Linked DNA regions of Marinobacterium aestuarii. The protein of the gene in region 1 interacts with the protein of each later gene in a pairwise test. Links are inferred from orthologs where the notes say so. Each region holds a gene or a part of one and is shown in the gene's direction. Other genes may lie near its edges.

Region 1 (3,898 bases):
TTCTGTGTCTTCATAGTACGCCTCTCTAAAATTCTAAATCCGGGAACAGGCCTAACCGTCTGTTCCCAGCAGATGTGGCAGATCCTCTCGTGTACCACAGCTTTCATTGATAACGGAATTTGGCGGCAGTTACGATCCTAAAAAACTATGAGGATGGGCAAGGCAATAGTGCTTATGCTCGAAATGGCTAGAAACTACATATTTATCAGTAAGTTAAATTACTGTCGCCAGATATAGTCAGTTAATGAATTATTTTCATTGCTAAAGTATTAAGTTTGAATGAATTTCTCGACTCAGCTGCGTGCCGCATTTTCCGGGGGCTAGCTGTGTGAAACAACTTGAAGAGCGTGGCTGATGAATTTTTTTGTAACCTGTCCCAAGGGTATCGAAGGACTGCTGCTGGATGAGCTGAAAATGCTCGGTATGGCATCGGTGAAGGAAACGCAGGCAGGGGTTTATTTCGCAGGCGAGCTGAGGGATGCCTATCGGGTCTGCCTGTGGTCGCGTCTTGCCAACCGTGTACTGCTGCCGTTGCAGGTGAGTCCGGTCAATACGGCGGATGAGTTGTATGAGGCTGTGCAACAGGTGCAGTGGCTGGATCACCTGCGCCCACTGGGAACCCTGTCGGTGGACTTCTCCGGGCGCACTGAGCAGATCATCAATACGCACTTCGGCGCTCAGAAGGTCAAGGATGCGGTGGTGGATCAGATTCGTGCGGCAACGGGGAGCCGTCCAACCGTGGATCGGGTGGAGCCGGATCTGGGTATCAATGTGCATCTGTACAGTGGCAAGGCGACTATTGCGCTGGATCTGTCCGGTGGCAGCCTGCACAGGCGCGGTTACCGCAAGCGTGCAGGTCTCGCGCCGATGAAGGAGAACCTGGCGGCGGCGGTGCTGTATCGTGCCGGCTGGCCGCAACTGGCGGCAACGCATCCGCAGTTGCTGGATCCGATGTGCGGCTCAGGCACGCTGCTGATCGAGGCGGTCATGATGGCGGCGGATGTCGCGCCGGGTCTGCTGCGCGAGCGCTTTGGTTTCAGTCGCTGGCTGCAGCACGACAAGAGTCAGTGGCAAAAGCTGCAGGCAGAGGCTGTCAAACGCCGTGATGCGGGGCTGGCGGCGCTAACGGTGCGCTTCACGGGCTATGATCGCGATGCTTCCGTTTTGCAGCTTGCGGCACAAAACGCCGAGCAGGCGGGCCTTGCTCGGGTTATCGACTGGCGCGAGCAGGATATGGTGGAGCTGGGTGCGCCGGCCCCGGGCCCGGGTCTACTGGTGACCAACCCGCCTTATGCCGAGCGTATCGGTGATGAAACCGAGCTGATGTATATGTACCGCCAGATGGGGGAGCGCCTCAAGCGCCAGTTTGGCGGCTGGAAGGTGGCGATCTTCAGCGGCAATGCGGATCAGTGCAAGGTCATAGGTCTCAAGGTCGATCGTCAGTACAAACTGTATAACGGCGCCATCGAGTGTGGTCTGTTTCTGTTTACGCTGCATGCCGAGCGGGACCGTCCCCTGCCGCTGGAGCCGGGCACGCCGATCAGCGAGCAGGCGCAGATGTTTGCCAACCGCCTGAAAAAGAACCTTAAGGCTTTGTCCAAGTGGGTCAAGCGCGAGCAGATCGAATGTTATCGCCTCTATGATGCGGATATGCCGGAGTATGCCGTTGCGGTGGATTGCTACGGTGACTGGGTGCATGTGCAAGAGTATGCGCCACCGAGCTCCATCGACCCGCGCAAGGCTTTCGAGCGGCTGCAGGATGTGATCAGCGTTATCCCCGAGGTGCTTGGGGTCAAGCAGGAGCGTGTGGTGCTCAAGCAGCGCAGGCGCCAGCAGGGTTCAAGTCAGTATGGTCGCCAGGGTCAGACCGATCATTTTATTGAAGTGCAGGAACATGGCTGCAAGTTACGCGTCAATCTGCATGACTATCTCGATACCGGGCTCTTCCTGGATCACAGGCCCGTGCGGCGCCGTATTCAGTCACTGGCGCTGGGCAAGGATGTGCTGAACCTGTTCTGCTATACCGCCACCGCATCGGTGCATGCAGCCCTGGGGGGCGCCGAGTCCACCACCAGTGTGGATATGTCGGCCACCTACCTTGGCTGGGCAATGAAAAACATGGGGCTGAACGGTTTTTCCGGTGGTGACAATCAGTTTATTCAGGCCGATTGCATCAAGTGGCTGAATCAGCCCCGTGCGGCGGCTTTTGATGTGATATTCATGGATCCGCCGACCTTCTCGAACTCCAAGCGCATGGAGGAGGTGCTGGATATCCAGCGTGATCACGTATCCCTGGTGCAGGCCGCCATGAAGCTGCTGCGACCGGGCGGTGTTTTGCTGTTCTCGAACAACTACCGTCGCTTCGTGCTTGATTATGAAGTGCTGGCCGATTTTGATATTCAGGACATAACCGCCAAGACGCTGGATCCGGACTTCAAGCGCAGCAAGAGCATTCATGTTTGCTTTGAGATCCGTCATCGCGCCGGCTAGCGGCTTGTTGAATTAGGTAACGCAGTAGCGCCGTATCTCATTGATACGGCGTTTTGCGTTGTGGCAGCGGTTTTTTCAGAGCTGCGCGGGGGAGGGCCTCTGTGGTCTATGTGGTGGCACAAATAATGCTTTAAATTAGGGCGAGTTGTTTCGGTATGCGCCATTTGAGTGCTCGTTGGGCTCCAGTCAGGTGCGTTGAGCGCTCGGGAAGTGGTGGTTTGTGAGATTCGGGCAAGGCTGAAGGGAAGCAGGTTCTGATATGGCGGGGCTTGCACCGGGATGGGTCAATTAATAACAATATGCACCTTATTGGTGCGCCATGGGTCGCTTGGGTGACTCGAGACTTAGGAGGTTGTTCTTGGATACTGTCAACAGTGCGGTTGAAACCCTGATCCAGAGTTCGAATACGCTGTTTATTCTGCTGGGTGCCATCATGGTGTTTGCCATGCATGCGGGCTTTGCCTTTCTTGAAGTCGGCACGGTTCGGCACAAGAATCAGGTCAATGCCCTGGTCAAGATCATGACCGATTTCGGTTTCTCGGCCGTGGTGTATTTTTTTGTCGGTTATTGGGTGGCCTATGATGTGACTTTCTTCGCCGATGCGGCAACGCTGGCGCAGAATAACGGCTATATCCTGGTCAAGTTCTTCTTTCTGATGACCTTCGCAGCAGCAATTCCGGCCATTATTTCCGGCGGTGTGGCTGAGCGTGCGCGCTTCTGGCCCATGCTGACGGCGTCGGCGCTGACGGTCGGCTTCGTGTACCCGTTCTTCGAGGGCATTATCTGGAACGGCAACTATGGCTTTCAGGCCTGGCTAGGAGCGAGTTTTGGGGCGCAGTTCCATGATTTTGCAGGCTCCGTTGTCGTGCATGCCGTGGGTGGCTGGATAGCGCTGGTGGCGGTGCTGCTGCTGGGGAATCGCCATGGTCGTTACCGGGGTGAGCGGCTGGTGGCGCATCCACCGTCGAGTATCCCGTTCCTGGCCCTTGGTGCCTGGGTTCTCTGTATCGGTTGGTTTGGCTTTAATGTGATGTCGGCGCAGACGCTGGATGGCATTTCCGGACTGGTCGCGGTGAACAGCCTGATGGCCATGGTCGGTGGCATCATCGTGGCTCTTGTGCTGGGGCGCAATGACCCGGGCTTTATCCACAATGGTCCGCTGGCGGGTCTGGTGGCGGTCTGTGCCGGTTCCGATCTGTTGCACCCCATTGGTGCGCTCGCGGTGGGCGGTGTGGCGGCGGCTATTTTCGTCTGGCTGTTCACGCTGATGCAGAATCGCTGGAAGATCGACGATGTGCTGGGTGTGTGGCCGCTGCACGGTGTTTGTGGTGCCTGGGGCGGTATTGCCGTGGGTATCTTCGGCAGTGAGGCGCTGGGCGGTCTGGGCGGGGTGAGTCTGCTGTCGCAG
Region 2 (7,235 bases), 3.0 Mb from region 1 along the record:
TTTGCCGTCTTCGAAGAATTCATCACCCATGTCCGAAACCGGAATGGTGAGATGCTGCTCTTTACCTTTGAAATCGGTAAAGCGCATATCAATCCAGCGAGCTTCGCTTTCTTTAATCAGATTCAGAGTATTCTCTGACATTTGCCTTTCTCCACTCTGTTGAAACTGTCAGATCCGTGGTTCTGCAGTCCTGCTAAAAACGGCCTACAACCTCTTGGCTGTAGCAAGAGCAATCTCCGTGCCAGCACTACAAAAGCCCTAAGTGCTTCATTTTCGGTCAATCCAGACCCGACGAAGCCCCAGCGGCGCACCAACATGAAGCACAAAAGAACGCCAGCGCACTACTACGGGTCATTTACAGTATTTTCTGCCCATGCGAGCATCAGCGAGCCCAATCATACTGCAACCCTTCCAAAGCTGTCTGCCTCAAAAAGGGGCCCTCGGAGTATTTTTCGTGCGAAGCCCCCTGCAAACAGAAACAGTTGCCCAACTGGCCACATTTTGATCATATGCTGATCGCTTGTTCGGCTTCGCTCCCGTATAATGCCGCCTTTCCGATTTTCTTGAAGGTAAGAACTGGTGATCGAGAAGCTTAGAAACATTGCCATCATCGCGCACGTTGACCATGGTAAAACCACACTGGTCGACAAGTTGCTGCAGCAGTCCGGTACCCTGGGCCGACGCGATGAAGGCGCTGAGCGCGTCATGGACTCCAACGATCAGGAGCGTGAGCGCGGTATTACCATTCTGGCGAAAAACACCGCCATTGAATGGAACGGTTACCGGATCAATATCGTCGATACCCCGGGACACGCCGACTTCGGTGGTGAAGTGGAACGCGTTCTGTCCATGGTTGACTCCGTACTGCTGCTGGTTGACGCCGTCGACGGCCCGATGCCCCAGACTCGCTTCGTGACCCAGAAAGCTTTCGCCCAGGGCCTGCGCCCGATCGTGGTCATCAACAAGGTTGACCGTCCGGGCGCGCGCCCTGACTGGGTTGTAGATCAGGTCTTCGACCTGTTCGATAACCTGGGTGCCACCGACGAGCAGCTCGACTTCCCGATCGTTTACGCCTCTGCCCTGAACGGCATCGCAGGTCTTGAAGTCGATCAGATGAGCGATGACATGACACCGCTGTTCGAAGCCGTGGTTGAGCACGTCAGCCCGCCGGATGTCGACATGGATGGCCCGCTGCAGATGCAGATCTCGGCACTGGACTACAACAGCTATGTTGGCGTCATCGGTGTAGGTCGCGTCAAGCGCGGCCGGATCGCGGTCAATGCCCAGGTCAAGGTTATCGACCACGACGGCAAGGTCCGTAGCGGCAAGGTTCTGAAGATCATGGGTTACATGGGTCTGGAACGCGTTGAAGTACAGCAGGCCAAGGCCGGCGACATCATCTGCATCACCGGTATCGATGGACTCAACATCTCCGATACCCTGTGTGATCCGTCCCTGGTAGAAGCCCTGCCGCCGCTGAGCGTCGACGAACCCACCGTTTCCATGACCTTCCAGGTCAACGATTCGCCGTTCGCAGGCCAGGACGGTAAGTTCGTCACCAGCCGTAACATCAAGGACCGCCTCGAGCGCGAATTGATCCACAACGTGGCACTGCGGGTTGAACAGGGCGAATCCCCTGAAAAATTCAAGGTCTCCGGTCGTGGCGAACTGCACCTGTCGGTACTGATCGAAACCATGCGTCGCGAAGGCTTCGAGCTGGGCGTGTCCCGCCCCGAAGTTATCCAGAAGATCGTCGACGGCAAGGTAGAAGAACCGTACGAACTGGTTATGCTGGACGTTGAAGAGCAGCACCAGGGTTCGGTTATCGAAGAGCTGGGCAAGCGCAAAGGCGACATGACCAACATGGAAGTGGATGGCAAGGGCCGCGTACGCCTGACCTTCATGATTCCGTCCCGTGGTCTGATCGGTTTCCGCTCCATCTTCCTGACCATGACCTCCGGTACTGGCATCCTGACCTCGACCTTCGATCACTACGGTCCGATCAAGGAAGGCGAAGTCACCTCGCGCATGAACGGCGTACTGGTGACCATGGTCACCGGCAAGGCCCTGGGCTATGCCCTGTGGAACCTGCAGGAACGTGGCCGTCTGTGCATCGAGCCTAACACCGATGTTTACGAAGGCATGATCCTGGGCATCCACAGCCGCACCAACGACCTGGCCGTGAACCCGACCAAAGGCAAGCAGCTGACCAACGTTCGTGCCTCCGGCACCGACGAAAACATTCAGCTGACTCCGGCGATCCGCTTCACCCTGGAGCAGGCGCTGGACTTCATCGAAGACGACGAGCTGGTGGAGGTAACTCCCAAAGGCCTGCGTATTCGCAAGAAGCTGCTGAAAGAAAACGAGCGCAAGCGCAACAAGAAGTAAGCGGGTCGCTGCAGCTGCAGTGATCCGGTCTTAATAGTCTTGTAAAAAGGGGAGTGCCGCCAGGTACTCCCCTTTTTTGTGCCTGTATGCCGCCACAGCGCAAACCACGGGGCCTGCCATGAGGTACGCTGGAGGCCTGACAACATTCAGGCCGGGCCTGCCACCCGCGGCAAAAGTCCGCCCGAATTCTGTCTCGGCGGCCTTTTTCGTATTGGAATTTCATATTTGAAAACCCTATCTGAAACAAAGTCACTCTCAAGGCTGAAGATGCCTGATATAAAAAACACTTAAAATCAATAAGTTACCCTATACCGCCTGCAAAAAATGCATTCCCGCCCGAGCACACAGGCTCCAAAAGCTCTCAACCAGCCACCAGATGCCTCCACCAAACTCAAGATATTCCATATTTGGCTTTTAATATTTCATTATTGACTTTTTGTTTGGGTCGGGCGTACTATCACTCCATAACTAAAAGCGACTAAAGACAGAAACCACCATGTCAGAGCCCGTTAAAAGAACACTCAAGGTGCTGGAGTTTTTCGCCACCAGTGGGCAACAACCCGTATCGCTCACTGAAATCGCCAGGCACTGCAATATAGCCATGGCAACCCTGTTCAGAATCGTCAGTACCCTTGAACAGACGGGTTATATACAGCGACAGAGTCACACAACTTATATAAGCAACTTTGAATTTAAAAAATCACTGCCCATGTCCAGCGATTATCTTAAAAAGCTGGAACAGGTTCTGAATGATATTGCTGACAGCTCTCAGCAAACGGCTGAATCGATTCTAATTGATAGCGACCACCTGCTTTGGCATTCAAAAAACGAATACAAGGATCTGGCAATTCGCTTGCGCGCACAACCAGGTTTTAGACGTGCAATGTATGAACTCGACTCCCCTTCCCGTCTTTATTTGAAAGCCCTTGGCTGGGAAAAAGTCAGTGAGACATTCGACAAAACAGCATTTTTTCGTACCGGTACTGAACGGGAATTCATTACCGAGAGCGAAGCAAAAGATATCATAGAGTCCACGGACATCAGTGATGTAGCTTATGATATCGAAGGTAATGTTCGGGGCATCAGACGCTTCGCAAAACTCATCCTTGATGCAAACGGCAGTCCCTTATTCCTTATCTGTATCGCCGAAGCCGCTCTACAGGTTCCCGATAAAGAAAAACACATCAGTCGTTACAAAAAAATACTGCACGATGCGGCGAACAGCCTGAAAACTCCTTGACCCATGACGGAGGAACTAATGAATTCAAAGCCAAATATTCTATTCATCATGGCGGACGATCACGCCTCTAAGGCCATCAGCTGCTACGGCTATGGAATAAATCAGACGCCGAACCTGGATCGAATTGCGCAGGAGGGTATGCGCCTTAATCACTGCTACGTCACCAATTCCATCTGTACACCGAGCCGCGCCAGCATCCTGACGGGAACCTACAATCACGTTAATGGCGTAGTGACGCTGGATAGCAAGATCAACAAGCATATCCCCAATGTTGCCAAACATCTCAAAACCGATGGCTACCAGACCTCAATGGTCGGAAAGTGGCACCTGGGAGAAGGCGCGGCTCACGAGCCCACAGGCTTCGACTTCTGGTCTGTTTTGCCAGGACAGGGCGATTACCATGACCCCGAAATGATCGAGATGGGTCAGACGGTACATGAGTCCGGCTACGCCACCGACATCATCACGGACAAGTGCCTGAACTGGCTGGATCAGCGTGATCCCGCGAAGCCATTCTTCATGATGTGCCACCACAAGGCACCGCACCGTTCCTGGGAACCGAACGCCAAACACAGGCACCTGTACCAGGACGACATCAAGGTGCCCGATACTTTCAACGATGATTACAAGAACCGCAGCAAAGCCGCCGCCGCGGCAAAAATGCGTATCGAGTCGGACATTACCTATTACGACCTTGGTCTCGTACAACCCGAAGGCGGCGCTGAGGTAGGCGAGATCGCGGTTGCAGGCGGCAGCGTGCGCAAGATTCCCAACCCTGATGATGTGTCACAGATCAGGCTGATTGACAAAGACAGCGGCGAAGTTTTTACATTCAGCAGCCAGCAGGAATTCAGCCACTTCAAATACCAGCGCTATATCAAACGCTACCTGCGCACCATCGCCTCCATCGACGAAAATGTCGGCCGCATGCTGGATTATCTCGATGAGAATGGCCTGACCGACAACACTATCGTCATCTATACCTCAGACCAGGGATTCTTCCTGGGCGAACACGGCTGGTTCGACAAGCGCTTTATGTACGAAGAATCATTCCAAATGCCATTTCTTGTGCGCTATCCCAAGGAAATAAAAGCAGGCACTGTGTGTGATGACATTATTTGCAATGTCGACTTCGCGCAGACGTTTTTGGACTATGCCGGCCTGACCGAACCCAGCTATATGCAGGGCACCAGCTTCAGACCGCTATTGGAAGGCAATACACCGCAAGACTGGCAGCAACTGGCCTATCATCGCTACTGGATGCATAAGGACGAACACCATAATGCCTACGCCCATTATGGGATCCGCAACAAAAGATACAAACTGATTTACTGGTATAACGAAGACTTTGATCTTCCGGGAACAAGCCCCGGCGGTGAGGAAAAAGAGTGGGAGCTTTTCGACTGTGAAAAGGACCCTCTGGAACTGTTCAATTGCTATCAGGATCCGGAGTACGCAAATATAGTACGAAAGATGACGCTGGAACTGGACAAGAAAATGCGTGAGATTGGTGATACGCCCTGCCATAACACGGAAGAAATTTTGAATAAATTACAACTGTAAAAGTGCACAAGTAAAAAACAAGCGTTCAAACCGTAAAATACACCATCAAAACTATAAAAGGATATTTTATATGTTTCCCAAAAAAGCACTCAGAAATTTCTTGGTCGGCGCCTGCCTGCTTCCTCTATCGGCCATCAGTGGGGCGGCAGAATATGACTTGATGCTGGCGACTACTACACCCAGCACCTCGCACTGGGCCAAGACTCTGGAGACCTTCCAGCAGCTTGCCGCCCAATACAGCGATGGCCATGTCAATATAAACGCCAGCTTCGGTGGTGCCCTGGGCAATGATACCCAGCTGCTGCAAAAGACGCAGCTGGGCTCCTCGGTTCAGGGCGCTTACTCTTCGGGCGCGAACCTGGGCTCTGTTGTGAACGTCATGCGGACCTTCGATATCCCCTATATCGTCAGTGATGCACAAAAGTCCCTCGATCTTTTCTACCCCAATGGTCAGCTGGGTGGCCCTGTGGTCGATGAACTGCAAAAGCACATGGCCAAGAAGAACCTGCATCTGCTCTACGTAGTGCCTTTCGAGTTCCGCGGCATTCTGACCACCGAGAAGGCCGTACACTCGCCTGCCGACATGCAGGGACTCAAGATCCGCGTCACACCCAGTGCCGTGGAAAGGGACATGATCACCCAGCTGGGCGCCGGTGCCACAACCCTGGGCATTTCCGAAGTCTATACCGCCTTGCAGACTGGCACTGTCGATGGCCTGGCAATCCCCCCGATTACCTCGGTTGCTTTTGCACTGGGTGAAGTTGGCAAGCAGTTCAACATGCTGAACTTCCAGCCCCACGGCTCTTTCATGACCATCAACCGGAAGATCTGGGAAAAAATGCCCGCAGACCTTCAGGCCAAGGTCCAGCAAGCTGCGGACGAAGCGGTCATGACAACGCGACCACTGTACGATGAAGCTCTGGAAAAATCTGTAGCCAAGCTCCAGGAACAGAACGTCACAGTCTATGTGCCCACTGCCGAGGAACAGCAGCAGTTTGCTGAGCTGATTACAGACAGTGCGACCGCAATTGCAACCCAGGACTTCAGCAGTGAAGAGATGGAATTCGTCAACGTCCTGAAACGTGAATTATCTAATCAGCTGTAAGTAAAAATTTACCTGGGTACACTCAAAGTCTGGGCAGGTCTCGGCCCTCCAGGGACTTTGAGTGAACTCGGGTAAAACGCGAGGAATTCTAATGCTGAAGATATTACGCGTTATTGAAGATCGGTTCGAAGAGTTCCTTTGCAGTTGCATGTTAGGGTACATTGCAATAACGCTAAATGCCGAGGTTTTCTTCCGTTACATCCTGAATTCTCCATCGGCATACACTGATGAAGTATCACGTACTCTAATGATCTTTATTGTATTTATCGGCGTCCCCTGGGCCGTTAAATCTGATCGTCATGTCATTATAGATATACTGCCAACCACAGCGTCCTGGGCGAAAAAAAGACTCGTAATAGAGATACTGTCTAAAATACTGTTCATTGGCTTTTGCGTGGCATTTATTATGGCATCCTATCGCGCCAGCCTTTTCCACCGCATGCTGGGATCAACCACTGAAGGTCTTGGAATCCCTTACTGGATCCTGTTTGGAATGATGCCCCTGATTTTCAGTCTTACCATCGTCAGACTTGTTCAAAGCATTGCACGCTCTATCAGAAAAAACCGAAAAAATACCAGTACCTATACAGAGAACAACACTGCTATCGAGAAGGAGGCACACCGTGGGTAGTCTGGAAGTTGGCCTTTCGATCCTGGCATTTTTTGTCCTTATTTTTTTGCAGGTGCCTGTCGCAGTGACACTGGGCATTATATTGGTTGCCTGCTTTTCAATGCTCGGGCTGGACAACATCGAGCTCGCCATTGACTCATACCAGTCTCTGGACAGCTTCCCGATGCTGGCGATTCCGATGTTTATTCTGGCGGGCACCCTCATGGCCACCGGCGGTGTGGCTCAGCGCATTCTGGATCTGGCCGATGAGTTTGTTGGCCACCTGCCCGGTGGGCTGGCCATCGTCACCATCTTTGCCAGCGTTCTGT

Evidence for each region.
Region 2: the proteins of rlmKL (region 1) and typA interact in binary tests that used the Escherichia coli proteins (3 or more experiments, as listed by UniProt). The link is inferred for Marinobacterium aestuarii from one-to-one orthologs.

The regions. Positions count from the first base shown.
Region 1 is NZ_CP015839.1:1,670,854-1,674,751, forward strand. Bases 1-2,922 are described here. They hold rlmKL (bifunctional 23S rRNA (guanine(2069)-N(7))-methyltransferase RlmK/23S rRNA (guanine(2445)-N(2))-methyltransferase RlmL), read left to right. Parts: upstream 1-354; coding sequence 355-2,490; downstream 2,491-2,922. Other genes in these bases: rmf (ribosome modulation factor), read right to left, coding at 1-107; A8C75_RS07475 (ammonium transporter), read left to right, coding at 2,849-2,922. In the rest of the region: more of A8C75_RS07475, read left to right, coding at 2,923-3,898. UniProt on the Escherichia coli protein: Specifically methylates the guanine in position 2445 (m2G2445) and the guanine in position 2069 (m7G2069) of 23S rRNA. Methylation occurs before assembly of 23S rRNA into 50S subunits.
Region 2 is NZ_CP015839.1:4,708,723-4,715,957, forward strand. What follows is about bases 1-2,983. They hold typA (translational GTPase TypA), read left to right. Parts: upstream 1-579; coding sequence 580-2,388; downstream 2,389-2,983. Other genes in these bases: glnA (glutamate--ammonia ligase), read right to left, coding at 1-141; A8C75_RS20605 (helix-turn-helix domain-containing protein), read left to right, coding at 2,885-2,983. Also shown: more of A8C75_RS20605, read left to right, coding at 2,984-3,628; A8C75_RS20610 (sulfatase family protein), read left to right, coding at 3,647-5,191; A8C75_RS20615 (TRAP transporter substrate-binding protein), read left to right, coding at 5,352-6,296; A8C75_RS24300 (TRAP transporter small permease), read left to right, coding at 6,445-6,927; A8C75_RS20625 (TRAP transporter large permease), read left to right, coding at 6,827-7,235. UniProt on the Escherichia coli protein: A 50S ribosomal subunit assembly protein with GTPase and nucleotide-independent chaperone activity, required for 50S subunit assembly at low temperatures, may also play a role in translation.